4 regions of the Parendozoicomonas sp. 2304DJ65-17 genome follow, and region 1 is predicted to be linked to each of the others. Evidence: predicted binding sites of a transcription regulator. Region 1 holds the regulator's gene; each other region holds the start of a gene.
The links. The regulator LexA, encoded in region 1, represses DNA repair genes until DNA is damaged. The targets are predictions, from matches to a motif close to TACTGTNTANNTANACAGTA.

Region 1 (7,880 bases):
GTTGTTGTAAAGCATGAGCCTGATGGAAAGCTTCACATGTATCGTGCTGATGGCCCTTCGGGTAATCGTGCACCTGATACGGCAATCTATAAGCGATCGGCGAGCAATGTAAGTGATCAGGTTTCCCTTCATTCAGTTAAAGGTGGCGCAAACCCTGCGGTAAAGGTGCCTGCAACCGTTGATGAAATGAGTGCTTACTGCCTTGATACTTTGAATCGGGAAGATGACGACTTTTTAGATCATGATGCAGATATGAAAAACGAAGCCAGTAATGTGGTGTGGAAAAGCGGCTTCGGGCGTGAGCAAATGCTTGAGGTTAAAGAAAAAGTTACTGAAGAGCTGAAGGCTAGATACCGTGGGGCTCACATTGAGGATTTTGTGCAGCTCGTTGAGATACTTGAGGTAGGGGAGCGGACAGGGCATATCAGGGACAGGCTTAATCACCTCTGCGAGGAAAAGTATGAAAGCTGTGGTGGTGATGTTGAGAACTTTGCCCTGGAAGTTGGTGGTCTGGCCCTTGATGAGGGTTCGGTGGATGAGGTTCTGGGTGAGGGTTTCCAGAATGAACTCTATCGACAGGAGTTTAAGAATCGCCTTTCTGAATTTGTGAGCGGTGGGGATGCCAGAGAATATTTTTCAAATATTCAACAGCGAGCGCAATAAAACAAAATACTCCCAGAAATCTTGTCTGATTTGAAAAGAGCTGTGTAATCTATAGGCAAACCTTTCTGTAGTCAGCAGTGTTCGGTAGATGATATTCGTGAATTTATAGGTGCTTGTAGAGCGGGTTATGCATTATTTTTAGATGTTTCTTGCAAAAGAACCTTGACCACAGGCACGGTAAAAAATATATAGTTGTGCAAATTTTTTTGATTCTCCCTCTCGGACATTTGCCCGAACGGGTGACAATACAGGATGTGAGTTGATCGTTTATGGGTAAATCTCTGGTTATTGTGGAGTCGCCTGCCAAGGCGAAAACCATCAATAAGTATCTGGGCAAGGATTTTGTGGTCAAGTCCAGTGTTGGGCATATCCGCGATCTTCCGGTCAGCGGTGGCCAGCGCAAGCCCGTTGATGCCAAAGCCAGGGCCAAGGCTGCGGCTGAGACTCGTAAATTGTCCCCGGAACAAAAAGAAATTCGCAAAAAGGAAAAAGCCCGCCAGCAACTCATTGAGCGCATGGGCGTAGACCCTGAGCATAACTGGAAAGCGAAATACGAAGTTCTTCCGGGCAAAGAGAAAGTCGTTGATGAGCTTCGCCGTCTGGCCGCTAATGCAGACACTGTCTACCTCGCAACGGATTTGGACCGCGAAGGGGAGGCCATTGCCTGGCATTTGCAGCAGACCATCGGTGAAGGCGTTGCTGACTATCGCCGGGTCACCTTTAACGAAATTACCAAGGCGGCAATTACAGAGGCTTTTAAAGAGCCTGGTGAACTGAATATTGATCGTGTGAATGCTCAGCAAGCCCGTCGCTTTCTCGACCGGGTTGTGGGCTACATGGTTTCGCCGCTGCTCTGGGCAAAAATTGCCCGGGGATTGTCTGCAGGGCGTGTTCAGTCCGTTGCTGTTCGTTTGATTGTTGAGCGTGAACGGGAAATTCGTAAGTTTATTCCTGAGGAATTCTGGGAAGTTTATGCGGATCTGAATGCCACTGGTGGTAGCAGTGTACGCTTTCAGGTTGAAAAGCAGAAAGGTGAGAAGTTCCGCCCAGGCAATGAAGAACAGACGAATGCCGCAGTTGCCGCGCTCAAATCTGCCAGCTTCGATGTTGCCAGCCGTGATGATCGCCCGACAACCACGAAGCCACCTGCACCTTTTATTACCTCAACCCTGCAGCAGGCCGCCAGTACCCGTCTAGGTTTCTCGGTTAAGAAAACCATGACTCTGGCTCAGCGTCTCTATGAAGCCGGCCACATTACCTATATGCGTACTGACTCTACCAACCTCAGTGCAGAAGCCGTTGGTGCGGTGCGTGATTATATTGATGACCATTTTGGTAAAGACTATCTGCCGGATAGTCCACTGGTTTACTCCAGCAAAGATGGCGCGCAGGAAGCTCACGAGGCCATTCGTCCTTCCGATGTGGCTGCGGAACCTAAGAAGGTAAAAGGCCTTGAGCGTGATGCTGAACGCTTGTATGAATTGATCTGGCGCCAGTTTGTTGCCTGTCAGATGCCAGCGGCTCGTTATCTGAGTACCAGTGTTATTGTTAAGGCTGGAGACTTTGAGTTGAAAACCCGTGGCCGTACGCTGAAGTTTGATGGCTTTACCAAGGTATTGCCACCAGTGTCCGGAAAAGCGGAAGATGTGATTCTGCCGGAGATGAAAAAGGGCGATATTCTTGATCTGCAGAAGCTCGACCCGCGTCAGCTGTTTACCAAGCCTCCTGCTCGTTTTTCCGAAGCTGCCCTTGTGCGTGAGCTTGAAAAGAAAGGGATTGGTCGTCCATCAACTTATGCTTCCATTATCTCCACCATTCAGGATCGGGGTTATGTCACCCTGAAAAATCGTCGATTCTATGCCGAAAAGATGGGGGATATTGTTACCGACCGGTTGGTGGAAAACTTCCATGACCTTCTGGACTACAACTTCACCGCCAATATGGAAGAGGATCTCGACCATGTGGCGAATGGGGAATCTGACTGGAAAAATCTGTTAAACGGTTTTTATAAGAATTTCAGTAGCAAGCTGGAACAGGCTGAGCAGAAAGAAGGCGGTATGCGGGCTAATGAGCCTGTAATGACAGATATTGAGTGCACTGACTGTGCGCGTCCTATGCAGATCCGTACTGCAAGCACAGGCGTATTCCTGGGTTGTTCCGGTTATGCGTTGCCTCCCAAAGAACGTTGCAAGAAAACTATGAACCTTGTTCATGGCGATGAAGCCATTAATGCGGATGATGAAAACGCCGAAGTAAACGCGCTGCGCGCCATGCACCGTTGCCCGGTCTGTTCTACAGCTATGGAAAATTATCTTCTGGATGAGCAGAGGAAGATCCATATTTGTGGTAACAATCCTGATTGTTCAGGATATGAGATTGAGAAAGGTCAGTTCAAGATTAAGGGCTATGAAGGCCCGGTTATTGAATGTGACAAGTGCGGCGCGGATATGCAGCTGAAATCTGGCCGCTTTGGTAAGTACTTTGGTTGTACTGCTGAAGAGTGTAAGAACACCCGCAAGCTGCTCAAGAGTGGTGAAGCTGCACCACCAAAGATGGATCCGGTACCTATGCCGGAACTTCAGTGCGTGAAAGTTGAGGATCATTACATCCTCCGTGATGGCGCTTCCGGACTGTTCCTGGCCGCCAGTAAGTTCCCGAAGAACCGGGAAACCCGAGCGCCACTGATTAAGGAGCTTCTGCCCCACAAGGATGCTATCGATAAGAAGTATCACTTCCTGATGTCTGCACCTGTTGCAGATCCTGATGGTAACCCAACAATGGTGCGCTACAGCCGTAAAACCAAGCAGCAGTACGTTATGACTGAGGTGGATGGTAAGGCCAGCGGCTGGCAAGCCTTTTACGTTGATGGAAAGTGGGATATCAGGGATAAGCGTAAGAAGAAATAACTGATCTCTCTTGATTGAAAAGATGGCCATGCATTTCTGCATGGCCATCTTTTTTTGTATCGTTATAAAGGCTGAAATTTGTACCTGATAACGATACTCTGCATGCACTTGGAGAGGGGTATGGCATGAACGAGAAGTTGCAGAGTTTTACTAATAGCAAACTGGTGATGGCGCAATCAGCGCTGAATGCCATGAAATCCGAGCAGGGAATCAGTCGGGAGAGTTTTCGACAGGCTTTTCTTTTTCATATTCATGGTGTGGTGAGTGGTCTTGCAGGAGAAATCCTGGAAGCCAGCTTAGTGCAGGTCGGTAAACCTGTGGAGCTTGCTGAAGCAGAACGCTTATTGAGAGAGCGCAATGTTCTTTCCGGCGGTATTCAGCAGATAAGAAACCTTGTTGAGCATGGGTGGCTGGGCCCTGTTTTTGAGGACTTCAAACTGGCTCAGTTAACGGTAGAATTGCCTGAAGCACAGGCTGTTAATGTGATTGCCAGCTCTTCCGGAGCTGGTTCTCGTGGGAATGAAGCTGAGACTATCAATTCTGTACGCCAATTGGTGCAGGATGTACGAGGGCAGCTGCAGGAGTGGTAATAACTCCTTTAGTTTTAACCTTTGCGTTGTCTGATAATAATACCGGCACAATCCCCGGCAGAGGCTGACTGCTCAAGTTGTGCCATGGCATCTTGATCAATACCGTGAGTCCAGCTGATAACTGTGTGGCTGTTACCTGCAGCAAGGACTTTGTTGCTGAGTTTCAGGCAGCCTTCATTATTATCTGCGGTGAGCAAAAGAAGGTTATTAATAACAACTCCGGTAGTTTTCAGCCATTGGGCTATGTCCTTGGCTTGCAGGTTCGTACAAACCAGAGTGAGCCAGCGATGGTCATGACTTCTGCTTAACTGTGTCAGCATGGGCGCAACCAGTGCCGCCATGCTAAATCCCAGTGACGGAAGGATAACTTCACTGATACGCTCTTCCATAGCAGTTGAGGAAGATTGTTCTGTGGTATTGGACCAGTTTTCAAAAAGAGTATTTTGAGTCTGCATGGTGTAATCCTGCCGTGCTGGGTTGGTGTCAGTGACGAATGACGCCGACGCTCAAGCCTTCAATTTCCAGATGCTCATGAGACAGATCAACTTTGATAGGTTCAAAGTCGCTGTTTTCCGGGTGGAGCCAGACAATGTTTTTCTTGCGCTCAAAACGTTTGACTGTCACTTCTTCTCCCAGGCGGGCAACAACAATCTGGCCATTATGAATGTCTGTGGTCTTGTGCACGGCCAGCAGATCACCATCCATAATGCCAATATCTTTCATGCTCATGCCTTTTACTCTGAGCAGATAATCAGCCTTTGGGTGGAAGAAATCGGGGGAGAGGGTGCAGTGGTTTTCGATATGTTCCTGAGCAAGGATGGGTGAACCTGCGGCAACTTGTCCGACGATTGGAAGGCCGGATTCCGCAGGTTGTTCCTGCGACTCATTGGCAGCGTCAGCTGGAATGCGAATGCCGCGGGATGTTCCGGGAATAATTTCAATAGCGCCTTTGCGGGCAAGGGCTTTTAAATGATCTTCTGCCGCATTGGCAGACCGGAAACCCAATTGACGGGCAATTTCCGCACGGGTGGGAGGAAAGCCTGTTTCATCAATGTGACTCTTGATGACATCCAGAATCTCGGATTGTCTTTTGGTCAACTTGATCATAATTTTATCAATCTGTGTTTTTATACAGTACCTGTGATTATATACAGCTTTTTTGTTTCTGCAACAAACCGTGTATGAAATTAGGCAGGAATAAACGGGTTGTGCTTGACAGGAACGGTGTTTGAATAAAACATGTGTTTAAAACATTTGTTTTGTTCGAGTGGGGTTTCAACCAATGGCACAAGCAGACACAGTAGAACGGATTCTGGATGCAGCAGAGTCTCTGTTTGCCGAAAAGGGGTTTTCAGAAACATCTCTTCGAACCATCACGAGTCGTGCAAAAGTGAATCTGGCAGCAGTGAACTACCACTTTGGCTCGAAAAACGTACTTATTCAAGCTGTCTTCACCCGTTTTCTTGATCCATTTGCTGAAGGGTTGGGGAAACGCCTGGATCAAATTGAGAGTGCAGGTGAGGAGCCCGGTCTGGAAGAGCTTATCAGTATGCTCTTTACCGAGGTTCTGCGGGTAAAACCCAGAGGGCAGAATGACCTGAAAGTCTTTATGAGGCTGCTGGCTTTAGCCTATGCTCAGGCACAGGGGCATTTGCGCAAACATCTTCAGGCTATTTACGGTCACGTGTTTACCCGTTATTTCCGCCTGCTGGTTAAGGTTGCACCAGACCTGCCAGAAAATGAACTGTACTGGCGTATTAACTTTATGATGGGTTCTGTTATTTTCACCATGTCGGACTTCGACACCCTCAATGCCATCAGTGAAGCTGAAAATGGTACAACAGCCACTATTGAAGATACCCTGAAGCGTTTAGCTCCATTCCTGGTATCCGGGATGCGTGCTCCGCAACCCGCTGAACTGGAGAAGTAAATGTCGATCACAGTCGATATTGGCAAACAACTACTGACTTTCAAAACGGATGAAGTTGTTCGGCAATGGTCTGTGTCTACCGGTCGAAATGGGGCAGGGCAGTTAAGTGGCAGTCTGCAAACTCCTTTGGGCAAGCATTATATCCGGGCAAGAATTGGTGATGATCTGCCTTCGCATGCGGTTCTGAAAGGGCGTCGTTTTACCGGAGAAATATGGACCCCCGAACTTCACAGCGAACAGCCGGGCAGGGACTGGGTGCTGGGTCGGATTCTCTGGCTTTGCGGCAAAGAACCCGGATTTAATCGTCTGGGTGATGTCGATACCCAGCGCCGGTATATCTATATCCATGGAACACCTGATTCCGAGCCGATGGGAGTTCCTCTTTCCCACGGCTGCATTCGCATGAATTGTGATGATCTTCTTGAGCTGTATCCATTGACCTGCCCCGGGATGATTGTCAACATCCACCAGTAGAATGCGATAAACCTGAACTCCTATCCAATGTCTGTGCAGAGGTCTTACATGTCTGATTGTCTTGAAGGGATGCTGGTATTTGATCTGGAAGGTCAAAAGCTGACGGACAGGGAAAGACATCTTTTAACTCACCCCGCCATAGTTGGGGTTATCCTCTTTGCCCGAAACTTTCAACGCAGGAATCAAATTATTGATCTTATTGAAGAAATACGTTCGATAAATTCAGACATTCTGGTAATGACAGACCAGGAAGGCGGTAGGGTTCAGCGTTTTCGTACTGATGGGTTTACCCAGGTTCCTGCGATGGGAGTGATCGGTAAACAATGGAGAAAAGATTCTGACCAGGCTATCTCTCTTGCCCATGAAACAGGATGGCTGTTGGCCAGTGAGCTTCGTGCTTCTGGAATAGATCTTGGCCTCTCTCCTGTGTTGGACCTTGATCGAGGCATCAGCCGGGTCATTGGTGATCGTGGTTTTTCTGCAGATCCTGAGATTGTTTCCAAGCTGGCGGCTGCTTTTATCTCTGGGCTGCATGAAGCAGGAATGGCTGCTGTAGGCAAACATTTCCCTGGCCATGGTGGGATCGGTGTTGATTCTCATATTGCACTTCCCGTTGATTGCCGATCATTTGCTGAGATTGAAGAAGATCTTTTGCCTTACCGTAAGTTGGTTCCAAAAGGGCTGGATGCAGTGATGCCAGCACATGTGTGCTTTTCCACTGTTGATGATCAGGCTGCAGGTTTTTCTGAATACTGGTTGCAGAAAGTTTTGCGCGAAGATATTAACTTTGAAGGTGCGGTGTTCAGTGATTGTTTGAACATGGCCGGAGCCAGTGTTGCCGGAGATATTGTCCAGCGATCAGAGAAAGCATTGCTGGCAGGATGCGATGCGATACTACTGTGTAATAACCCTGAAAGTGTTGATCAGGTAATCTCAGCTCTAGAGCAGGGCAGGATTCAGCTGCCAGAAAATCCTCAAAGGAAAAAACGGCTTGAGAGGATGAGAGGTGCTTCCTCTATCTCCTGGCAGGAGCTGGAATCCAGCACCCGCAGAACCGAAATTATTAATAGTTTGCAAGCTTTAAAGTTGTGATAAGTGGCGGTTTTGCTTACTTTTCCTAAGGCAATAAATTAAGAGACTGTGATAAGCAGCATGACAAGTTTATTCGAAACCGTTCAGGCATGGTTTGCAGCTCAGGGCAGCTGGGTGTTTCAGGTGTTTCTTGTTCTGTTGCTAACGGCAGCGGCGCACTTAGTCGCGCGCATTGCGATTGGGCGGTTGGCGCGAGGCCTTAAGAAAACCTCTAACGTTTGGGAT
Region 2 (7,880 bases), on a different contig from region 1:
TCAGCTGGCGTGGTGGTCGGTCGTTGACAGTCTCAATGTTGAGAATTTCCCAGTCGAAGTCGATACCGGCTTTCTCAGCAGGGCTGGAGAAACCGATATTATCAACAATGGTCTTGCCATCATCGCTGGTGATCAGCTCCAATCCCATGGTGAACAACCTGTCTTCACCAGTAGCCTCTTCGCCCACAGGCAGAAGAACGGTCTTCTCTTGATACTTACCCGTAAAGTCTTCACCGGCAACCCGCAAACGCATGTTTTCTCCTGGGTTAACAGCCATCACCTGTTGGGTAATTGCGCTGCCCGGATGCTGTTCGTATTCCGGCCAAGCCATATCCCACCAGAAGCCTGGACGGAATAAGGTAAAGGCAATCAACAGCAAACCAATAGTTTCGTACCATTTGGTTTTGGTCAGCCAGAAACCCTGAGTTGCTGCTGCAAATACCAGCATGGCACCGAGTGCGCTGAATATGGTCAGTAGCAGTTCCCAGATACTGCCAATATCAATCAACAGCAGCTGAGTGTTGAAGATAAACATAAACGGCAAAATGGCGGTACGGATATCGTAGGTGAAGCCCTGTATACCGGTCTGGATTGGATTGCCTTTGGCGATGGCTGCAGCAGCATAAGCTGCAAGGCCAACCGGCGGTGTATCGTCAGCCAGTATTCCGAAATAGAACACAAATAGATGCACCGCAATAAGTGGTACGATCAGTCCGTGGGAAGCTCCGAGGCTGACAATCACCGGTGCCATAAGACTGGATACAACAATATAGTTGGCTGTTGTTGGCAGACCCATGCCCAGAATCAGGCTGATAACTGCGGTAAATATCAGCATTAACAGCACGCTGCCGCCAGAAACCAACTCAACAAATTCGGTCATAACCTGGCCGATGCCGGTCAGGGTGACGGTACCGACAACAATGCCGGCTGCTGCTGTGGCAACACCGATACCAATCATGTTGCGGGCACCGGAAACCATGCCATTAAACAGATCGATCATCCCTTGCCTAATCCCAGATAGCACCTCAGATTCGCCACTGAAGAAGCGAAGAATAGGGTGTTGGGTAAGAATGATGACAATCATAAACATGGTTGCCCAGAACGCTGACAGGCCAGGAGACAAGCGCTCCTTACCAATACACCAGATCAGCACAACAACCGGTAACAGGAAGTGCAGGCCGCTGAGGGCTGTCGTACGAATGCGTGGCGCGATGGTCAGCTCATGATCTTCATGGTGATCCGGGAATTTGGCAGCCAGCCACAGCAACATAATGTAGGTTGCAGAAACCAGTGCACCGATAACCCACAGGGATGCATCGCCAGCAACGTCTTTTATCCAGCCAATGCCGAAATAAACCAGTGCGCCAACAAGACACATGGTCAGGAAGCTGCCCATAAACACCAGCAGCCATTCTGCACGGCTCAGGCTGCGTTCACGAGGCATGCCTTCCATGCCTGCTTTCACTGCTTCCAAGTGCACAATGTAGAACAATGCTATATAGGAAATAGCTGCTGGCAGGATGGCATGCTTGATAACGTCGATATAAGGAATACCAACATATTCCACCATCAGGAAAGCCGCAGCACCCATAATTGGTGGTGTCAGCTGACCATTGGTGGAAGCTGCCACTTCAATGGCACCTGCTTTGGTGGCTGGGAATCCTACCCGCTTCATCAGCGGAATGGTGAACGTTCCGGTAGTTACAACATTGGCAATACTGGAGCCGGAAATCACGCCACTTAAACCGGAAGATACAACAGCCGCTTTAGCTGGCCCGCCTTTCAAATGTCCGAGTAGAGAGAAAGATAACCGAATGAAATATTGACCTGCGCCAGCCTGTTCCAGCAAGGCACCAAACAATACAAACAGGAAGACAAAGTTTGTAGATACACCAAGAGCAACGCCAAAAACCCCTTCTGTAGTTAGCCAGAAATGAGACATGGCTTTATTCAGGCTGGCACCTTTGTGAGAAATGACATCCGGCATATAAGGGCCGGCAAAGGTGTACAGAAGGAAAATACCGGCAACCATCATAAGTGGTGGTCCAAGAGCCCGGCGAGTTGCTTCCAGAAGTAGAACTATACCAATAACCGCAAAAACAATATCAACGGTGATTGGCGCTCCGGGGCGCTCGGCAAGAGAGTTATAAAAAATATAAATATAAGCGGCGGCAAAACTTCCCAATAGTGCCAGCACCCAGTCATGAATAGGTATGTGTCTCTTGGGAGAGCGCTTGAACGCAGGAAATGCGGTAAACGACAGGAACACGGCAAAAGCAAGATGAATGGAGCGTGCTTCAGTGTCGTTCAGGATGAAAAAGTTCAGCTCAAAAGGTAAGGGGGATGCGTACCACAGCTGGAATAAAGACCAGCAAAGAGCTGTAGCAGTCAGAATGCGGGCAGCAACACCTCTGGGATTGCGAGCCCCGGTGTCAGCATCGTTAACAATCTCAGACGCGCTTTTTTCAACTGTTTTGTTGTCAGGCAAATGTTCTTGTCCTGATAGGGGTATGTCAGACATAGTTCGTTACCCTGGCCAGGGGTTACCGAAAAGCAATAAACAGTGCTTATGGCACCGTGTCAGATCGGTAATCCAGGTTGACATCAGTAACCTCTGAGGAGGTTATCCAGATCAGTTACTGGTGAATCCTTCATGCAGGTCGGGGGCATGAGGAGCAGATGGTTCCGGGGTTAATCCCGGAACCATTACCGGGGTTACTTCAGCAGACCGGCTTCTTTGTAGTACCGGGCAGCGCCGGCATGGAGAGGTGCAGAGAGGCCATCTTTGACCATCTCCTCTTTCTTCAGGTTGGCAAAGGCAGGGTGCAGCTTGCGGAAATCATCAAAGTTATCAAATACAGACTTCACGATCTGGTAGATAGATGCATCGGGAGTGTTAGTGGATGAAACGAAAGTTGCGCCCACACCAAAGGTGGTGGTGTCTTCAGGGTTGCCCTGATACATGCCGCCAGGAATAGTGGCTACACGATAGTAAGGAGCATCGTTAATCAGCTTAGTGATGGCTGGGCCCTGAACATTAACCAGAACGGTGTCGCAGGAAGAAGTTGCTTCCTTAATGGAGCCATTTGGGTGACCAACCACGTAAACCATGGCGTCGATCTTGTTGTCACACAGAGCCTTGGACTGCTCAGCAGCTTTCAGCTCAGTGGCCAGTTTGAAGTCAGAGGTTTTCATGCCCCAGGCATCCAGAACCACTTCCATAGTGCCACGCTGACCGGAACCTGGGTTACCGATGTTTACGCGCTTGCCTTTCAGGTCTTCAAAGTTCTTGATGCCGGAATCTTTACGGGCAACAACTGTGAAAGGTTCTGCGTGGATGGAGAAGACAGCACGCAGGTCTTTGTTTGCACCATTCTGTTCAAATTTGCTGGTGCCGTTAAAGGCATGGTATTGCCAGTCGGACTGAGCAATGCCCATATCCATTTCGCCAGCGCGAATCGTGTTCAGGTTGTATACAGAACCGCCGGTACTTTCAACAGAGCAACGAATACCATGCTCTTTACGCCCTTTGTTAACCAAACGGCAGATAGCACCACCAGTAGGGTAGTAAACGCCGGTTACGCCGCCGGTACCAATGGTGACAAATTGCTGTTGTGCCGCAGTGGCAGGGGTGCTAATAGCAGCAACGGATAAACCTGCACCGATGGCCGCAAATGAGAGTTTCTTCAGTAAAGACATATAATGTCCCCCGGTTTTTTTAATGGTTATTTCGCTCCCGGTTGAAGCTTGTTATCCAGTCAGTATCCATTCGTGCTGCATACTGACTAATTCCGGAGAGCGCTGAGAATGATCTCTGTATCTCTTTGTCTGCGAAGAGCTGATGCCAAATGTGCACCCTAAATAACGCTATCTTCGCTAATTTTGAATTAGGTCTATGTTGACCCATGCCTGCATCCTAACAGTAAGCAGTACCTAGAGTGAATACTCGGGCTGTTTTCAGATGCCTGTAAAGTGTTTAAAAAACAAACAAAAAGCTGATTGGGTGAGGTACAAAATACAACTTTTTGTTGCGTTTTCAACGTGGCACTGACCACAGTCAGGATGCTAGTAGGAGGAAATAATCCTCCCTGGTGGATAGTACGTGGACTATTTTTTTGAAATGTTGATGGAAGTCAGTTTATCCACAGCATTTTTTGTGTTTCTTGCCACTGCCGCACGGGCAAGGATCATTGCGACCTGGGGCTTTTACTGACTGTATTGGCAGGGTTGGATCAACAAAAAACCAGATGCCATTTTCTTTTACAAAACTGGAGCGTTCTTTATGTTCCTGGATGGCCTCAACCGGAGGAAGCTGGAAGCGAGCCAGAAACTCCACTTCACCGTTAACATCGTTTTCTGTACCGTCAATAGTATCGAGAATTGACAGGCTGACCCATTGGGTGCGGTCTGCCCAGTCCTGCATTTCATCCCGTTTCAAGCCTGCCTGCTGCTTGGGCCAGGTGGTATTGAACAAATAATCAATTAAACCGAGGGACCAGCCAGCATAACGAGAGCGCATCAGCTGCTCAGCTGTTTTCGCACGGGCTTCCCCTTTGTGAAGAGGGCCACAGCATGTGTCGTAAGCGGTTTCTGAGCCACAGGGGCATGAAGATAATTCAGTCATAGTTATAAGAATAACAGCAGATGGTATGCATTTGTGAAACGGATAATGCACGGGTTATAGTCAGCGCAGCAGTACAGAGTTGAGATGGAATAAAACGACAAATTGGTAGTGATTACGGGGGATATATGAAGATAATGCTGGCGATTGGGCAGCTGGTTACCATTTTCTTTTGGGGAGCTGTTATTTCCACTGGTTTTACTTCCTGGCCAGCCCCTTTGGATACGATTGTTCCAGCCCTGGGCGGTTTGGTTTTCGTCGCTCATTTGCTGGAGGTGGTTATCTGGCAAAAGCGTATTCGCCAAATGAGTGAACATCTGGCATCAGATAACATCAAGATTCTTATTTTTGGCTTTTTCCACATGGCTGTCATGTTGCAAAAGCAGACTGATGTTAAAGCAATGGAAGCCTCTTCCTAGTTTTCCAACCTGCCTTTCCGGGCAGGTTTTTAAATTATTTACTACTGCACATTTATACAGTGGAGGTATACTGCTACCTCCCCGTTCGATTACATAGTTGCGGTTTCCTTCATGTCCCAGGTGGCACCGGCTCTTCGCCAGACAATCCAGAAAGCCTACAGTCAGTTCCTAGATAAAAAAGAACTGAAGCCTCGCCTTGGACAGAAAATCATGATTGCTGAAATTGCCAAGACAATCGGCGTGATTGATATGGATGATGAAGGCAAGCGCACTTCAGAGTCTGCGGTCTGTGTGATTGAAGCAGGAACCGGTACCGGTAAAACTGTGGGCTATACCCTTGCCGGCATTCCCCTCGCTCAGGCAGCAGATAAAACCCTCGTGATTGCCACAGCCACGGTGGCGTTGCAGGAACAGATTCTTAATAAAGATCTTCCTGAAATCAGTCAGCATAGCGGGTTGAAATTCACAGTAGCCTTGGCAAAAGGCCGGCGGCGTTATATCTGTGTCCAAAAACTCGACACATTGCTTCAGAGCACCCAGGCTAATTCGGCGACAATGGCTTTGTTTGCTGAGGAAGGTTTTAAGATTGATCTGGATGAAGAATCCACCCAGTTTTACGAAACTATGGTTACCCACCTGGCTTCCGGTACCTGGGATGGAGACCGTGACAGCTGGAAAGACACCATAGATGAGCAGGACTGGATGGCCCTGACCTCCACTCATGCTCAATGTACGGGGCCTAAATGTCCGCACTTTAATGGTTGTCCGTTTTATCGGGCGCGAGCATCACTGGATAAGGTTGATGTCATTATCACCAACCATGACTTAGTGCTCTCGGATTTGATGCTCGGCGGCGGCGCAATTCTTCCTGCTCCCAAAGATTGTCTCTATATTTTTGATGAAGGCCACCACCTGCCAGATAAGGCTATCAGCCACTTTGCCCATGAATCCCGGTTAAACGACACGGCTCGCTGGCTGGATCAATCGGCCAAATTGCTAGGGAAAATCCTGGGTTCCCATGCTCTGCCCGGAAAGATTGGTGAATGGTTTGAGCAGCTGGAAGGTAAGTTTCAGGAATTAAAAGACGAGCAGGCTTTAATGCGTGAAGCTCTGCTATCTATTGCAGATTTCAAATCGGCGAATGAGTCAGAAACTGGTCGATCTATGGTTTACCGTTTGCCGGATGGTGTAGTACCAGAAAGTATTCGGGAAATGGCCGGCAAGATGAAAGCTGGTTTCAGTGCCTCTTCCGATCTTGCGGATCGAATTGTCAGTGAGCTGAAGGCGGCTCTGGATGGTGATGACCCCGGTGTCGACTCGTTACAGGCGGAGCAGATTCTTCCTCCTATTGGCTCTCTTCTTGCTCGTTTGCAGGGTAATCAGGAACTCTGGTTATCCTGGAGTCAGCCTGATGTGGAAGGGCAACCACCATCAGCCCGGTGGATTGAGCACAATGAATATAACGGAGCACAGGATTTAACAGTAGCCAGCAGTTTGATTCTTGCTGGTAGCTTGTTGCGAGATGTGCTTTGGAATCATGCCTGGGGAGCGGTAGTCACTTCAGCAACACTGGCAGCCCTTGGGCGTTTTGACCGTTATCGCATTCGTTCCGGGGTTCCTTCGGAAAGCCGCTGTGAAAGTGTGCCAAGTCCTTTTCATCATAATGAGGCCGGTACGCTGGTGATTCCGGATATGAGTTCAGATCCAAGTCGTGCCAGTGATCACACCGATGAATTGATAGAAACTCTTCCCAAATTGATGGAACTCGCACAGGGAACTCTGGTGTTGTTCTCTTCACGCAGGCAGATGAAGGATGTGTTCTTCGGACTCAGTCGGGAGGAGCGCGAGCGGGTAATGATGCAGGATGATTACTCGAAACAGGAGTTGTTGCGTTTGCACAGGGAGCGTATTGATGAGGGCAAGCCGAACACTATCTTTGGTTTGGCCAGCCTTGCGGAGGGTATTGATTTACCAGGTAAGTACTGTGAGCATGTAGTGATTGCCAAAATTCCTTTCGCTGTTCCTGATGACCCGGTAGAAGCGTCTCTTGCTGAATGGGTTGAAGCTCGTGGTGGTAATCCGTTTATGGAAATTTCTGTGCCAGACGCGGCAGTTCGTCTCGTGCAGGCCAGTGGTCGTTTGTTACGTACGGAGCAAGACAAAGGCCGTATAACTGTTTTGGATCGTCGTCTGGTGACCCGGCGTTATGGACAGGCGCTGTTAAATTCTCTGCCGCCCTACCGCCGGGAAATTGCCTGACAGTTTTATTCGTAGATTAACGGCTGGCTGCCAGATAGAGACCTGCACCCATCATAATGCCGCCTGCTGAATAGTTCAGCCGCTTTACAGCTTTCTCAGTTTTAAGAAGTTTTGCCGCCTTTGCTGCTGAGAAAGCTATCAGCATCAGCCCACACATAAGCGCAATCATTGTGAGAACTGCTGCCAGTGCAATATCTCCAGCAGTGAGTGCAGTCAAATCCATAAATGTTGGCAAGAAGGCTATATAAAAGAGAATGACCTTTGGGTTGGACGCTGAAATCAAGGCTCCCTGTATAAAACTTGCGGCTTGGGATCTTTTGGTTTTATAAGCGTTCTCTGCCACCTCGGCAGGATTAGCAGAAGCGCGGATAAGCTTGTATCCCAGATAAAGAAGATAAGCAGCACCAACGATACGAATAACCGTAAATAGTTCCCCCCAGTGCTGAGCAACAGCCGCCAGGCCGAGGCAGGCGAATATTAAATAAATAATATCGCTTATCGACATGCCAAGGGCGAGAAAGAAACAGCTGCGGCTTCCCATCACCATGGCTCTTGCCAGAATTGCAAAGACACCGGGACCT
Region 3 (7,880 bases), on a different contig from region 1:
CGCCCTGCTTACGGGTTGCTTTCTCTTCAGCCATATTCCCGAGAAGACCACCAAGAACAGCGCCACCAATAGCCGCTATATCACTGCCATGCCCGCCACCAATGCCACTGGCAGCAATACCACCAACTGCACCACCGGCAATACCACCAAGACCACTTTGACTCCCTTCAAGAGTCACAGCCTTGAGCTCAATAATGGTGCCTTCCTGTATTGTCTGAATCGTACGAGCTTCGCTCTGGGAATAGACATTGGAAGTCTGGCTTGACTGGCAACCAGCCAGAACAAAAGTGCTGGCAACGACAATAGGCAATAAATATTTCTTGATCATGACAGTTTTTTACTCACCACCGAATGAAAGTCCAAAGTGCTCATAAGCGTGGCGGGTAACCACCCGCCCGCGAGGCGTGCGCATAAGATAGCCTTGCTGGATCAAATAGGGCTCAAGAACATCTTCAATAGTATCCCGCTCTTCGCCAATGGCAGCAGCAATGCTGTCGACCCCAACCGGGCCGCCATCAAATTTTTCAATCATCGCCAGTAACAAACGACGATCCATATGGTCAAAGCCCTGATTATCCACATCAAGCATATTCAGAGCGGCATCAGCCACCTCACCTGTCACCTTACCGTTCGCACGCACTTCTGCAAAATCCCGTACCCGTCGCAACAAACGGTTAGCAATTCGTGGTGTACCACGGGCACGGCGGGCGACCTCTCCAGCCCCCTCTATTCCCATATCCATACCAAGGATCTTTGCGGAACGTTGAACGATGGTCGTCAAGTCAGCAACGCTGTAAAACTCCAGTCTTTGAACAATACCGAAGCGGTCACGAAGTGGAGAAGTCAGTAACCCCGCACGAGTCGTTGCCCCAACAAGAGTAAAAGGTGGGAGGTCAAGCTTGATAGAACGAGCAGCAGGACCTTCGCCGATCATAATATCCAGTTGGTAATCTTCCATGGCTGGATACAACACTTCTTCAACCACCGGGCTGAGGCGATGAATTTCATCAATAAAGAGAATATCGTGAGGCTCAAGATTGGTCAGCATGGCAGCAAGATCACCGGCCTTTTCCAACACTGGTCCAGAGGTAGAACGCAGGTTTACTCCCATCTCGTTGGCCAGAATATTAGCCAGCGTGGTTTTACCCAAACCCGGCGGACCAAATACTAACGTGTGATCCAAAGCATCCTGACGCAGACGGGCAGCCTGAATAAAAATCTCCATCTGCTCCCGCACTGCCGGCTGACCAATATAGTCATCCAGTTTGTCCGGGCGAATCGCACGATCAACGCGATCTTCGAGTGGCGCTTCCTGCGCCGAAATCAGTCGGTCACTCTCTATCATGTTCGCTTTCCTGCCTGCTCCTGCTTACACCATCGCCTTGAGAGCCTGACGAATCAACTCATCAGTACCTAAAGATTCATCCTGAACCGCAGAAATGGCCTTACTGGCCTCCTGCGGACGATACCCAAGAGCAACCAGTGCACTAACCGCATCCTGAACAGGATCATGGCGCGGTGTTACAGCAGCAGGTTTACCAGCCGCAGCCATTTCCAGAGGAGCCAAGGCTGATTGCCACTCATCCAGACGATCCTTCATCTCAACAATTAAGCGTTCCGCAGTTTTCTTACCAACACCAGGAATACGTGTAAGCATGGAGGCATCTTGCTCATGAACGCTGCGAGCAAAAATTTCCGCTTCCATACCGGAAAGAATTGCCAACGCCAGCTTTGGCCCAACACCATTTACCCGAATAAGTGTACGGAACAGTTGTCGCTCACTTTTATCTGCAAAGCCATAAAGCAACTGCGCATCTTCCCGAACCACAAAGTGTGTCACCAGAGTGGTTTCCACACCCACTTCCGGCAGGCGATAGAAAGTGCTCATGGGAGCTTCCACCTCATAGCCAACGCCATTCACATCCAACAGCAGTTGAGGTGGATTTTTTTCAATCAATATACCGCGCAGTCTTCCAATCATATTCCCACACTCTCCCAAGTAGGAAGGAGGTAAAACTCAAATGCTGAAAACCTGAGGTTGTATTGCTGATTCAAAGGCTAGGATGGCCTGAGAGCGACCCAGACCATGGTTGGTCTGAAGGAGCGGAAACAGCAATACAATTTCAGGTTCTACTTCAATTCTCGATAAAACTTAACGCAAACGACCACGAGCAATCCGACGCCCACCAGTACTCGCCATACCTATCAAACCCTGCCGGGTATGAGCGTGACACAAAGCCACCGCCAAAGCATCCGCCGCATCCGCCTGAGGTTTACGATTCAGTCGCAACATAGACATCACCATATGCTGCACCTGTTCCTTATCCGCAGAACCAGTACCCACCACAGCCTGTTTCACCTGACGGGCAGAATACTCACTAACAGGCAAATTGTTATTCATTGCCGCAACAATGGCCGCACCACGAGCCTGACCAAGCTTCAGAGCAGAATCCGCATTCTTGGCCATAAACACCTGCTCAATGCCCACCATCTGTGGCGACCAGGCTGCAATCACCTGATCAATACCATCGTACACCTGCTTCAAACGCTCAGGCAGCTCCCCTGGCTGAATACGAATACAGCCAGAGTCAACATACTCAATAGTTTGCCCGTTATGATTGATCACACCATAACCGGTTATTCGAGACCCCGGGTCAATACCTAGAATGATCGCCATGCCTTTACTTAAACAGCCCTCAGCTAAAAAGATGGTTTTTAGCAAACAGTAATACTGTTTATTTTTACAGGTATTTTGCGATGTGTGAAGCACGACAGGAAAAACAACTTACAAAGCACAGATAAGCTGTAACCAAAAGCAACAGGCGTTTTAGCTGGCAAGGATTAAGCTATCGGCATCACTTACAGGCAATGCATTAGAGGCTTGCAGGTCATGAAGGAATGGTTGACACCACTGGCCGTTGTCACAGCCATGACTGTTATTCTTTTTATTATCACACTGGGGGTTAATGTTTTATGAAAGCGAAGAATACAGAAAGGATCGAGACAGGAACTCTACAAAAAACAAATTCCCGGCTTTTTACCAAACAGTAAAAAGCCGGAAAGACTATCAGCCCAGCTGCTCCATCACTTCAGCAGAGATATCTGCGTTAGTGTAAACCTCCTGAACATCATCCAGATCTTCAAGACGGTCGATCAGCTTCAGAACTTTTTCTGCACCGGCAACATCCAGCTCTGCCTTGGTAGAAGCGATCATAGCCACTTCACCACCAGCAGGCTTCAGACCAGCCGCTTCCAGAGCGTCTTTGACTGACATGAACTCAGTCCACTCGGTCAGCACCTCAATGGAACCGTCGTCGTTAGTGACAACGTCTTCAGCACCGGCTTCCAGAGCGGCGTCCATCACCTGCTCTTCATCTGCGCCTGGCTCAAAGAAGATTTGACCTTTCTTTTCGAACAGGTAGGCGACAGAACCATCAGTTCCCAGATTGCCACCGTGCTTGGAAAACGCGTGACGCACTTCGGATACTGTACGGTTACGGTTGTCACTCAGACACTCAACCAGTACAGCCACACCACCAGGACCGTAACCTTCGTAGGTGATTTCATCCATATTGGAATCATCATCACCACCAGCACCACGGGCGATCGCACGGTTGATAGTGTCGCGGGTCATGTTGGCACCCAGCGCCTTATCAACAGCCGCACGCAGACGAGGGTTATCCTCAACATTGCCGCCGCCAATTTTGGCAGCAACAACAAGCTCACGGATAAGTTTGGTAAAAATCTTGCCTCGCTTGGCATCCTGCGCAGCCTTGCGATGCTTGATGTTGGCCCATTTACTATGACCGGCCATCGGCAATCCTCGAAAATACGAAAAACAATCATTATATCGCGATCACGGCGTACAGCCTAGACAGAGCGCAAGAACAGGCCAATCTCACAATACAAAAACACAAATTAAAAAGCCGGAGACAGTTCACACCATCTCCGGCTTCATCACTTAACCTAACGTTTAGTGGCTAGTCGCGCCTTTAATGACTGGTCGCAGACGCTGCATCACGACGAATACGAATATTCAGATCATGAAGCTGCTGCTGATCAACCGGGCTTGGAGCCTGAGTCAGCTGGCAAGCGGCAGACTGAGTTTTCGGGAAGGCAATAACTTCACGAATATTGTCAGTTCCGGACAGCAGCATGCACAGGCGATCCAGACCAAAGGCCAGTCCCGCGTGTGGTGGCGCACCAAACTTCAGGGCATCCAGCAGGAAGCCGAACTTCTCGCGCTGCTCTTCTTCCTGGATGCTCAGCACACGGAAAACCGCCTGCTGCATATCTTCTTTATGAATACGGACGGAACCACCGCCTACTTCATAACCGTTGATAACCATATCGTAAGCACGGGACAGAGCGGCTTCAGGATTCGCTTCCAGCTCTTCTGGTGTGCAGGTTGGCGCGGTGAATGGGTGGTGCAGGGCTGTCAGGCCGCCCTGGCTGTTTTCTTCAAACATTGGGAAGTCAACAACCCACAGAGGTGCCCATTCACAGGTGTACAGATCAAGATCTGCACCCAGCTTGCAGCGCAGTGCGCCCAAAGCATCGTTAACAACAGTAGCACTGTCTGCGCCAAAGAAGACGATATCGCCATTCTTGGCTTCCAGACGATCCATGATGTTCATGGCAACTTCTTCGCCCAAGAACTTCAGGATTGGAGACTGCAGGCCTTCAACACCATTTTCCAGAGAGTTGACCTTGATCCAGGCCAGACCTTTCGCGCCGTAGTTACCAACATATTTGCCGTAGTCATCAATCTGCTTACGGGTCAGCTTCTCAGCACCACCCGGCAGTTTCAGAGCTGCAACGCGACCTTTTGGATCATTAGCAGGCCCCTTGAAAACTTTGAAGTCCACTTCAGCGACCAAATCATTAATATCCGTCAGCTGCAGCGGAATACGAAGGTCAGGCTTGTCAGAACCATACAAACGCATAGCATCAGCAAAGGTCATGTGCGGGAATTCACCCAGATCGACATTCAGCAGTTCGCTGAACATTTTGGTAACCATCTCTTCAGTGGTACCCATAACCTCTTCTTCGCTCATGAAAGAGGTTTCGATATCAATCTGGGTAAACTCTGGCTGACGCTCTGCACGCAGATCTTCGTCACGGAAGCACTTAACAATCTGGTAGTAACGGTCAAAGCCGGACACCATCAGCAGCTGCTTGAACAACTGAGGGGACTGAGGCAGTGCATAGAAAGAACCCTGGTGTACACGGCTTGGAACCAGGTAATCACGGGCACCTTCCGGAGTAGCTCGGGTCAGTACAGGGGTTTCAATATCCAGGAAGCCCTTGCCTTCCAGATAGTTACGCACCAGGCGAGTGGCCTTACTGCGCATAATCAGCTTTTCCTGCATCTCCGGGCGACGGAGATCCATGTAGCGGTAACGCAGACGAACATCTTCACCTACATCGGTGTAGCCATCCAACTGGAACGGAGGAGTCTGCGCACCATTCAGGATTTCTACCTCTTTGCCCAGCACTTCGATCTCACCGGTGGACATATTGGGATTGATGGTACCCTCCGGACGGGGGCGTACCAAGCCGGTGATTTTCAGTACGTATTCGCTACGGGCTTTGTCTGCCAGCGCGAAAGCTTCTTCGGTATCCGGATCAATAACGACCTGGGCAATACCTTCCCGATCCCGCAGATCGAGGAAGATAACCCCACCATGGTCACGGCGGCGATGCACCCAACCACACAGTGTTACAGTTTCGCCGTTATGGCCCAGATTCAGATCGCCACAATAATGGCTGCGCATGGTTAACCTCGAACTCTTGCTTGATGCCGGCTAATGCCGGGCCTGACTTTTTCTAATCCCAATCTCAGGTTCAATCGCTGGTTGCCGCGCAGGAACCGCAGCCGCTCTTGGTATCTTTACTAGGACAATGATTATCGGTTGTTGCCAGATTTTTCTTCTGCTTGCCTTTAAAGTCGGTCTCATACCAGCCACCACCTTTCAAGCGAAAGGACGGAGCAGAGATCTGCTTCTTAAGTTCTGGCTTGCCACAGTGGGGACAATCGGTCAGAGGCGCATCACTGAATTTCTGGATAGCCTCGTGGGAGCCCCCACAATCCTGACAAAGATACTCATATATAGGCATGAATTAAGCGCCCAAAAAGCCTGTTCTCTAAAATGACCGGGCATTATCACAAGGGAAACAGGGATTGTCATCACTGTTTTGCTCCCATAGGCCATCAGATTAACCACACCCTCAACATTTCCGCCACCAAAACATGCGGATAACCCATAGCGAATTTGCACAAACTACAGTCATTGTCTATTTCATAGCCTGCACGATCTGCAAGATCATCGGAATGAACTGGAGTAGAACCACAATGCTAACAAAAGCGACGGTAAGTCAGGGTGGAACAGCAATTCGGCTGGCAGCCATCACTCTCGCATCAGGATTGGCTGCACAACCTGCTTTGAGCCGTGAACAACAGGAAATCGCCAAGCAGCCGGACAACATGACCGATATGCTCACCCATATGGTGAATGAAACAACAGTTGATCTCGGCCTGCGCAACTTCTACTTCAACCGTGATTTTAAAGATAAAAGAAAAAATGGTAGCAACACATTACCCGGCTCTGCGGAAAGCTGGGCTCAGGGTGCACGGGTTGACCTGCAATCAGGGTATTTTGCAGACATCATCGGCTTTGATGCTTCCTGGTTTGGTGCATTAAAACTTATTGGGGAAGACGATAAGTTTGGTTCCGGAGCCCTGAGGCAAAAATCATCCAAAGTGAAAAACGGCAAAGTCGTGGCAGACCAGGAAAGCTACGACAAACTCGGCCAAGCCTATCTAAAGGCCCGGTTTGGCGATGACCAGCTCAATGCCCACCTGAAAGCTGGCCGTATGGTTCTGGACACTCCACTCCTTAATGACAGCGATGCACGTACCACCCCATCCAGCACACAAGCCATTCTGGCAGAACTGGATGTTTACGGTTTAGGTTTTTACGGCCTTTTCTCTGATAAAGCCTCTGGTAAAACCGAATCTGGTTTCCACTCCTATAAGAATGCCAATGGTGACACCTGGAATGTTGGCATTCTTGGAGCTTCTGTTGCTCTGGATAACGGCCTGGCTTTCCATGCCGCTACCGGTAAAGCGGACAAATATATCAAGCAGAACTTTTTAAATGGTTCTTACACTCTGGATCTGGGCAGCAAAACCACTTTGCTGCTTGATGGTTACTATCAAACCAGCAAAGATGATGGTCGTTATTACGATGGGAAGCTGGATAGCAAACTCTGGAACCTGGCTTCACGCCTCTCGTTCGACAACCTGGCTTTCACACTCTCATTCCAGAGCGTTATTGGTGACACCTTTGATTATTGCTGGGATGGCTGCCGCCATGACGACAACGGCTTAATCACCTGGAATGCCGTGCAATATCTTGATTTTAATAAGAAAGACGAAAAATCATGGCAAGGCCGGGTTGATTACTCTTTTGATAACTGGGGCGTTCCCGGACTCAGCATTATGGCTCGTTATGTAACCGGTGAGTTTAAAGAAACCAAGAAAGTGAATGAATGGGAACGCAATACCGATCTGCGCTACACATTCAAGAATGGTGCCTTGGAGGGATTAGCGATCACCTGGAGAAATGCCACTGTAAGAAGTGCAACCAAAGGCAACTCTATAGATGAGAATCGCCTGATTGTTGATTACACCATCCCACTCATTTAAATAAACTCTTTCAAGAGACTTATTCAAACCAAGAGACCAGACACTGACCTTATTAAATTAGCAAACCGGTGTCTGGTAATTTATAAAACCCACTATAAAACAAGAATATTTATTATAAAAATACCTTTCTTCTTTATGTTGCATTTCCTGAAAACCTATTGAACAATGA
Region 4 (7,880 bases), on a different contig from region 1:
GTGTTTCTCTGTGAAACCCGTTTTGCATGTTCTTCTGATAATGGAAAAGCACTGGCAGGAATATTGAGATTTGCTTCAGGAGGAAGCTTTCTGGCGCGCCCTTTCTTTTGGGTTCGAGTTTTAAATTTCTTAAACAGGCTGACACGTTGACCAGCCTGTGATGAACCACTTTTCCCTACTGGCATAGCGATTTCCCTATCTGAACCCTTTAAGGTTAGATAAGGAAATCATCAGCGGGTGAATTAACGACTGCCCAATGCTCCCCAGAGACCTGATTCCCACTGCCCGCCAGTCACACCAAAGTTCACATGAACAGCCGCACCAGGGTCCAGAGCCTCCCGGAACTTCTTGGCTTCTGCAGCATTCAGAGGAACATCGTAGGTTGAACCCGGGAATTCATTGGCACAGGCACTGGCACCATTCCAGGCCTCACCTCCGGCATTGGTTCTTACCCAGTTACCATTCGCCAACCGACAAGCGTATGCCTTGCTGTTTCCAGCCCAGTCCAAACGCATAAAGCGGTCACCATATTCCCAGAAGGAAACAGTTCGACCATTGGCATACGCGTTATAGGTATCTTCTGGGCCAATACCCCAGAGCTGCTTATTCAAACGACCACTGCTGCTATCAAGATCGCTCTCTTCCAGCATATCCAGACCGAAAGAGTTCACACCATTCTCAATGCCAGTGCGAGCTTCATCAGCACTCACAACATCGTGGCAGAAATTGTTATGACACTCCTGAGAGCGGGTGAAACGATCCGTCTTAACGTGGTTATCATTTACGTTAATGGATGCCACACCAATATTTCGCTCAAAGTTGCTGCCCAACATCACGTTAGTCGCTGTGCTGCAACCTGTGCTGCCGCCACTCTTGTAGAAGAATGCACGTTTGCCACTTTCCCGAATCTGATCAAAGGTCAAACTGTTTGGTACGGTCTGGCAGGAGTCAATTGTGTAAACCAGATCGCCCATCCAGGCTACATCGTTCTTCAATTGCTGATAGCCAGAATTGTCGCCACCAAAGTCATCCTGCAGGAAGAAGAACACAACGTCGTTGTCGTCTGCACCTTTTAACCAGCTATCCACTTCACCCAACATACGACGCAGGGTTGTATCTTTCTGCCCGCAATCCGTTGAGTGACAAACTTTGGTCTGGCGGTTGCCTTTACGAACATCCAGCTCAAAGAATCGTGCGCCAAGTTGCAGCTGTTCAATCATGGCTCGGCGGTGGTTAGGGCCAGGAATCAGCTGCCCACTGAAGTAAGCGGTACTGTTAAAAGCATTGTGTGAACCAAGTACAGTCGTCTGGCGAATAGGTGCCTTTGCTGTCAGAGCTTCATTGATGTCCAACGCTTTTTCGCCAGCGCTGGCAGAACGGGCAAGAACACGAACAGAGTCAATATTATCTTCCACCCAGCTACCTGGGCGTACCTCCAGATTGGAGGTGCTGCGAGTCAGAATGCGCCAGTTTTTATCTGTCCGGTGATTTGGATATTCGTACACATACACATCAGCCTTGCCTACAACCATCAAAGAAGAGGCTTTATTTCTGCCCAATGTGTAGTAGTTAAGGTCAGAGCTGAACTGCCCTTCTTCCAGGCAAAATGGTGTACCGCGAAAACCCGGGTGTTCAAACAGGCAGGCAAAGTTATCGGTATTACGGGTACGTACCTTGAATGAACTGATGCCATCGTTCAGATCATCCATTTTGTAGGTGTTGCCCATCACAACGGTTTTTTTACCGCCGTAGCTGCCATGTTCATAAATCGTGACGTAAGCATCTCCATAGAGTTTTATGGAAGAGATTTTGTCGTTACGGGAAGAGCCTATCCAGCCATTATCTCCCGTACCGTAACACCATTCGGCTCCTTCATATTCTGGGTGTTCGTAGAAGCAGACTTTGTCTTCTGCATAAGTGGTGCTTGCCAGACCTGAGGCGGATGCCATAAGAGCAAGCCCAGAGAGGAAAGAACGCAGACGCGCCATAAAAGATATCCTTCTTATTATTGTTTTTGTCTACCGTGAGAAATAAGGCCTGCAATAGCAAACGGTTTACAAGACCATCACTTACTACGGTTTTTGCAGTTTAATGATGCTTTTATGAAGGCTGAATGGCTCATCTGCCAGAATGTTAAGCAGGTTGTGAAAATAGTGAACCGCTAGACAATAATCAGGAACGATCGAATGGAATTGATCAGATGGAATGCTTTGATACTGACAACATTCTGGCTTTTAGGATGTGCAGATTCTAATCAGAGCATGGTGATTATGGCCCAGCAGGTGAGGCTAACACCGGAGCAGCATGAAGAAATCAGTAGCCACTACGCTCTTCTGATGGAAGTGCAGGACAACATCACCCGCAAATACAAAATTAATAACGACACTCAGAAATATGTTCTCAAACTCACCAACCGATTAGGGAACACTACGCCAATGTTTTCAGGGCTAAGTGTCAGTGGGGCTCAGGTAAACCTTAACTACACACTCTTGAAGTTCAGCCGTGACGACGAAATTGATAAGGATGCAATAACCGGCCTGGTCGCTCATGAGCTTGCACACGCTCAACACTACAAACTGTTGCCAACCCTTGATCTCCTGAACCTCGGGTTACGTTATTCCTCTTACGAAAAGAAATCCTCAAAGAGTAACTGGGCGAAATGGGTTCGGGCTTATGAACAGTTCACGGATATGCAGGTGATTGCCTTTGGTTATGCTGACGAGCTGATCGCACAGAAAAGAAAAACCCGTAACTACATACAGGAACATGAATTTGGTGATGCACCATTTTATGAGTTCAGTGCCTACCTAACCGAAAAGGAAATAAGGGCATTGAATTCCAGCAAAGAAGCATTCAGCAAAAAAATGGATCAGCTCCTCAAAGTACTCGAATGGGACTCTTTCCGGAATATTGCCAACCGTTTCCCATAGTATTCCAACAAATTTTCTAATGATCTAAATCCATTTCCTGTACGTAAAATCTGTAATTAAAACACTTGTTTGAAGTTGGAAACGCCCAGAATAGTGTGAGGGGGGTAATGGTCTGAGATACCGGGAGAATCCGGGAAGTCACGGGACTGTGTGGGACAAAACACCCGGAAAACCCAGTAACGCCAAGGGTTTAAGCCTGAACGAGTAGCCCGCGACGCCGATCCTTGAAATGAGACAACCGAGAAGAACCACCCGCCCGATCGCTACCAGGTAGCACCCACCACATCGATACCCGCAAAAAGCCGTAAAGCCCTTTAAACAAAGGTGTACAGAGCGTTTAACTGTCGGTTAAAGATTGTTTTCGAGAAGTGAGAACTGGGAAGCATTGGCAGGGTTTAAGATACCGCTTCCCAGTTTTAAGAATCCCCCAGAACTACAGCCTTCCGCGCAAAGGACAACCTGGAAGCACTGCAAGCGTAACTGGGAAGTCAGGTCTCATCATCCTTGTTAATATCACCCGTAAAAATCACCTGGTTACTTCCCACTATAAACACCTGCTTCAGTACGGTTGCACTTCTCGGTTCCGTGTCGTCTGGCTCATCATTTGCCGACCGGCCATCCAGAGCTTTTTGGAACAGAGATTCCAGCTTTTCCTTTTTACTTCTTCTATGGGGCATCCCTATCAGCCTTGCGCAGCACTTTTTACCAGCCGGAGCAGAACTCCCTGCTTAGTGTCTTCCTCGTCTTGTGAATAGAAATCATAAGCCGCAGCAATTAACTCACCACGCTGTGCAGGTGTCGGGCTAGAACCGGCCTCCTGCAGTGCCGTCTCCACAACCTCCACAACCTCAGCCAACTGTTTCGGCTCGATCTCTTCCTGGCTTCCATCTCGAAGCATAGAACCCTCACCTGTTAGAACCCAGTTCATGTCGACATCGCGAAAAGCAGTCGCAATACCGACCAACAGGTCAGAGCTTGGCTTATTTTTCAGACTTTTCACCTCGGAATAGGTAGATCTAGCAATATTTACACTTTCCGAAAAGTCTTTGAGATTCAACTTCTTATAGGATCGAACGGCTTCAATCCTCTCGACCAGCGTCGGCATTTCGAATTTTTCTCTTGAAAGATTCGGAATAACGACATAGATTATATCCGTGTCGGGTATCCGAACATATAAACACAAACGAATAAGTAAAACGGATATTACAGGGAAACGACTTCCCTGTAATCGGGAGCCAGCTATGGAATTACGAATCAAGCTGAGTAAAGAGCCAGGCCCAAGTCTGTACAACCAGGTGAAAGCCGGTTTTGCAGCCCAGGGCAAAACCTTCTCAGAAGCCTGTCGAGACTTGAACCTCAACCGGGAAAACACCCGCCAGGCTCTCCACGGTTTATGGAACGGGAAGGCTGCCAGGGAAGTCAGGCAGCGCATCATCGAGGCGGCAGGTTTCACCGCCCCGGAGGCGTAACATGGCCGAGTGGTTTTCAGCCAGAGATCTGGCCGGTTGCGCTGGCATGCCCAGCACCAAACGCGCAGTTCAGGACAAAGCCAACCGAGAAGATTGGCAGTCCCGCCCCCGTCAGGGCCGTGGTGGTGGTCGTGAATACCATATCGAGTCATTGCCCGCAGCCACACAAACAGCCCTGAAAATCAGCACCGCCAAAAAGGCATGCAGCACAGAGCAAGCCGCCCAAGCCGTTGCCACCGTTGCACCTGCCGAGGTCAACCCAGAGCAGGATCTGGAGCAGCTGGCCAAGCTCACCGGCAAAGCCAAGCAACGCCAGGAAGATCGGGCAGCCCTTCTTTCTGCCCTGGATGAGTACTGCCAGCAGCACCCTACCAAAGGCGCAGCGATCGAAGCCCTGGTCAACGACTACCAGCAGCAAACCATCGAACCACTGCCCGGCATTCATGGCCGCATTAAAAAGGTGAATCGTGCCAGCCTGCTTCGGTGGCAGAAGATCGTAACCGAGAAGGGGTGGTCAGCTCTGAGCGGTTGCTACAAGAGCGGCAAGGAAGGCAAAGGCTTTTTCGATCTCAACCCAACTGCAGCCGAGATCCTGCTGGGCCTGTTGATCGAACACCCACACGCCAAACTGAAAACCCTGCACAAAGCGCTGGGTTATATGTTGGAAGAGAAGGGCCTGCCCCTTCCTGGTGAATACGCCACAGCCGATTGGATCAAGAACTGGAAGGCTCGCAACCCTCGCCTGTTCCTGAACCTGATCGACCCCGATGCCTACAAGAACAAATACATGCCTGCTTTGGGCAGTTACTCGGAAGATGTAACCCGTCTGAATCAACGCTGGGAGTTCGACTCCACCCCCGCCGATGTCATGTTCACAGACGGCCGGTTCAGCATCATCGGCATTATCGACATCTACAGCCGCCGTGTGCATCTGGAAGTGCGCAAAACATCCAATAGCCAGGGAGTGGCCGGAGTCCTGCGCCGGGCGATCATCGACTGGGGCATCCCTGAAGTTGCCAAAACCGATAACGGCTCCGACTACGTTTCCAATCACATTAAAACGGTATTAAGGGCTCTTAAAATTGAGCAAGTGCTATCCGATCCGTACTCCGGTGATCAGAAGCCACACATCGAGCGTTTCTTCCACACCATCAGCCACGACCTGATGGAACTGCTGCCCGGCTTCATTGGTCACAACGTCGCAGAGCGCAACAGCATCGAAGCCCGCAAGAGCTTTGCCCAACGTCTGACCCTGAAAAAGCACAAGGGCGAAGTCATTGAAAGCACCATGACTTCCTCGCAATTTCAGGAGTGGACAGATAACTACCTCAAGAACCACTACCACAACAGAACGCACGGTTCGATCGGCTGCACTCCGGTAGAGAAAGCCCGCGACTGGCGCGGCAATATCCGCCGGGTAGAAAACGTCCGTGCCCTCGACATGCTGCTCACCCCAGCGATCGACAAGGTTGTCCAGAAGAAAGGCATTCAGCACGACGGCCACTGGTTTGTTTGCCCCGATCTTCACGCCCACCCCACCGGCAGAGTCAAGGTGCGGGAAGACGAGAAGGACATCGGCATCCTTTATGTATTCGATCGGGACTCCGGTGAATACCTCGGCCAGGCATCCGATCCAGCCATCACCGGCATCAACCGGCAGGAAGTGGCAGGCATTGCCAAGAAGCGCAGCCAGGAAGCCATCATCGAGGCTAAGGAAGTCACCAATAAGATCATCAAAAAGCACCGGGTTGGTATCCGCCAGGTTGGGCTGGATATGGTCAACAAGGCCAAAACCGCCAACGTGGCCGAGTTCCCCAAACCTTCTGTATCTCACGACACCAGCCACCTGTCAGGCGCAGCGGCCGCAGCTGCTGATGCCAGTGCAGAACGGCCTGTGCATCCAGAACAAAAGATGCCCGCCTACATGGCAGACCAGAACCACATCAAACAGCTGGTTGAAGAGAAAGCCAAGCCACTGGCAGAAACCCCTATCGATCGCATGCGTCGCTGGATTCTGCTGGAAGAAGGTGTGCAGGCCGGGCGGTCGCTCAGTGAAACAGACCAGAAGTGGAAAGCCAATTTCCAAACCACTCACGAATTTAGCGGCATGCACATGATCTATCAGGAAGAAGGCCGCAAACCATTTTTCATAGAGCAGCGCCAGAAGGACAAGGAAGCTGCCCGCAAACTCGCCACGGATCGGCACCAATAAAAAGCACGGAGAAAACTAAACCATGAAACACGCTATCGCCCTTGTCACAAATATCGTCAACCTCAGTTCGTTGGCGCAAACGGTCATTAACCGCCCCCCAGAAATGGACGGCATGGGTCTGATATGTGGCCCAACCGGTTACGGAAAAACCACTGCCATCTGCTGGCTGGGCAACCGGATCGACAGCTACTACCTGCGGGCCCGCAGTACCTGGAGTCCAACCACCATGCTGCAGCAGATAGCCACAGAGCTGCTGATCGAGCCAAGAGGCAACCGGGACAAACTCATGGACGAGTGCATCAAGCGATTGATGGAAACCAACCGCCCGCTGTTTATCGATGAAGCCGACTACCTGTTCGACTCACCACGTTACAGCGACGAAATGCTAAACATTCTGCGGGACATCCACGACCTCAGTCGTGCGCCCATCTTCATCATCGGCATGAAGGATATCGAAACCAAAGTGCGCCGCATGGATCAGCTGGACGGCCGCATCATCCAGCGCATGACCTTTCTGCCCGCAAACTTCTCTGATGCACGCCTGGTTGCGGAAAGTATCTGTGAAGTGGAAGTCGCCGACGACCTCCTGGATGTCCTGCACGGTCAATCTGGCGGATCTATCCGCCTGCTCAAGTCTGGTCTGCTTCAGATTGAGAACTACGCCAAAGCCAAAAATCAGGATCGCATCTGCCTGGCGGAATGGAACGCCGACGGCAACGAGTTCTACATAGGCCGCGCACCCAAAGCCTGAGCGCCTGTGCAGAAAGGGGAAAGCAGAAGGAGGTTGCTTTGCTAACAACAAAACGAATGGGGAGAACCCATCATGCAAATACAGAGGGAGCCCGACCAGGCTGCTCAAAGACTACGTGCCAGCATAAAACTGGCCAAACCAAAAACACCGCAGGGTTTTGTGCGCCTCTGGGCCGCCATGCGTCATCTGCGCCGGTTCAATATCACCGAGCTATGCAGAGCCACCGACCTGCAGCACGACAGTTGCCGCCCGTATCTGAACCTGCTGGAGCAGTGCGGGTACATCTGGCGGGAACCCGTGCGCCATGGCGTTTATCGGCTGGTGAAGGATACCGGGGCACTGGCACCGGAGCGCAAAAACCGCAACGAACCACTGATCGATCCCAACCTGGACAAGATCGTTCAACCACTCAAGCGTCCATGGCCCGGCCCCGCACCAGAGCGCAGCAGTCCAAGCGGCATGATGTGGCAGTCCATGCGCATGCTATCAACATTCACCCGTGGATCACTACAGGAGGT

Region 2: a site for LexA is predicted at 5,083-5,102, ahead of dinG (ATP-dependent DNA helicase DinG). Genes of this name have one in related genera too.
Region 3: a site for LexA is predicted at 2,730-2,749, ahead of ruvC (crossover junction endodeoxyribonuclease RuvC). Genes of this name have one in related genera too.
Region 4: a site for LexA is predicted at 2,007-2,026, ahead of ACY2RR_RS20305 (peptidase inhibitor family I36 protein). Genes of this name have one in related genera too.

Annotation. Positions count from the first base shown of each region.
Region 1 is NZ_JBYVJV010000003.1:129,717-137,596, forward strand. Features, by position in the region: gene ACY2RR_RS10020 (hypothetical protein) at 1-663, shown strand, start outside; gene topA (type I DNA topoisomerase) at 933-3,569, shown strand; gene ACY2RR_RS10030 (hypothetical protein) at 3,695-4,159, shown strand; gene ACY2RR_RS10035 (SulA-like leucine-rich domain-containing protein) at 4,174-4,614, opposite strand; gene lexA (transcriptional repressor LexA) at 4,643-5,266, opposite strand; gene ACY2RR_RS10045 (TetR/AcrR family transcriptional regulator) at 5,442-6,089, shown strand; gene ACY2RR_RS10050 (L,D-transpeptidase family protein) at 6,090-6,563, shown strand; gene nagZ (beta-N-acetylhexosaminidase) at 6,612-7,655, shown strand; gene ACY2RR_RS10060 (mechanosensitive ion channel family protein) at 7,716-7,880, shown strand, end outside.
Region 2 is NZ_JBYVJV010000014.1:12,274-20,153, forward strand. Features, by position in the region: gene ACY2RR_RS23010 (TRAP transporter permease) at 1-2,521, opposite strand, end outside; gene ACY2RR_RS23015 (TAXI family TRAP transporter solute-binding subunit) at 2,716-3,699, opposite strand; gene ACY2RR_RS23020 (YchJ family protein) at 4,139-4,624, opposite strand; gene ACY2RR_RS23025 (DUF1145 domain-containing protein) at 4,750-5,040, shown strand; gene dinG (ATP-dependent DNA helicase DinG) at 5,152-7,299, shown strand; gene ACY2RR_RS23035 (LysE family translocator) at 7,316-7,880, opposite strand, start outside.
Region 3 is NZ_JBYVJV010000016.1:5,759-13,638, forward strand. Features, by position in the region: gene ACY2RR_RS23655 (outer membrane lipoprotein) at 1-328, opposite strand, end outside; gene ruvB (Holliday junction branch migration DNA helicase RuvB) at 338-1,345, opposite strand; gene ruvA (Holliday junction branch migration protein RuvA) at 1,370-1,981, opposite strand; gene ruvC (crossover junction endodeoxyribonuclease RuvC) at 2,153-2,677, opposite strand; gene ACY2RR_RS23675 (YebC/PmpR family DNA-binding transcriptional regulator) at 3,068-3,814, opposite strand; gene aspS (aspartate--tRNA ligase) at 3,993-5,777, opposite strand; gene ACY2RR_RS23685 (FmdB family zinc ribbon protein) at 5,848-6,120, opposite strand; gene ACY2RR_RS23690 (OprD family outer membrane porin) at 6,356-7,711, shown strand.
Region 4 is NZ_JBYVJV010000010.1:76,661-84,540, forward strand. Features, by position in the region: gene ACY2RR_RS20300 (hypothetical protein) at 1-185, opposite strand, end outside; gene ACY2RR_RS20305 (peptidase inhibitor family I36 protein) at 243-1,988, opposite strand; gene ACY2RR_RS20310 (hypothetical protein) at 2,187-2,930, shown strand; gene ACY2RR_RS20315 (hypothetical protein) at 3,419-3,607, opposite strand; gene ACY2RR_RS20320 (helix-turn-helix domain-containing protein) at 3,613-4,035, opposite strand; gene ACY2RR_RS20325 (hypothetical protein) at 4,172-4,399, shown strand; gene ACY2RR_RS20330 (transposase) at 4,401-6,611, shown strand; gene ACY2RR_RS20335 (AAA family ATPase) at 6,634-7,362, shown strand; gene ACY2RR_RS20340 (hypothetical protein) at 7,435-7,880, shown strand, end outside.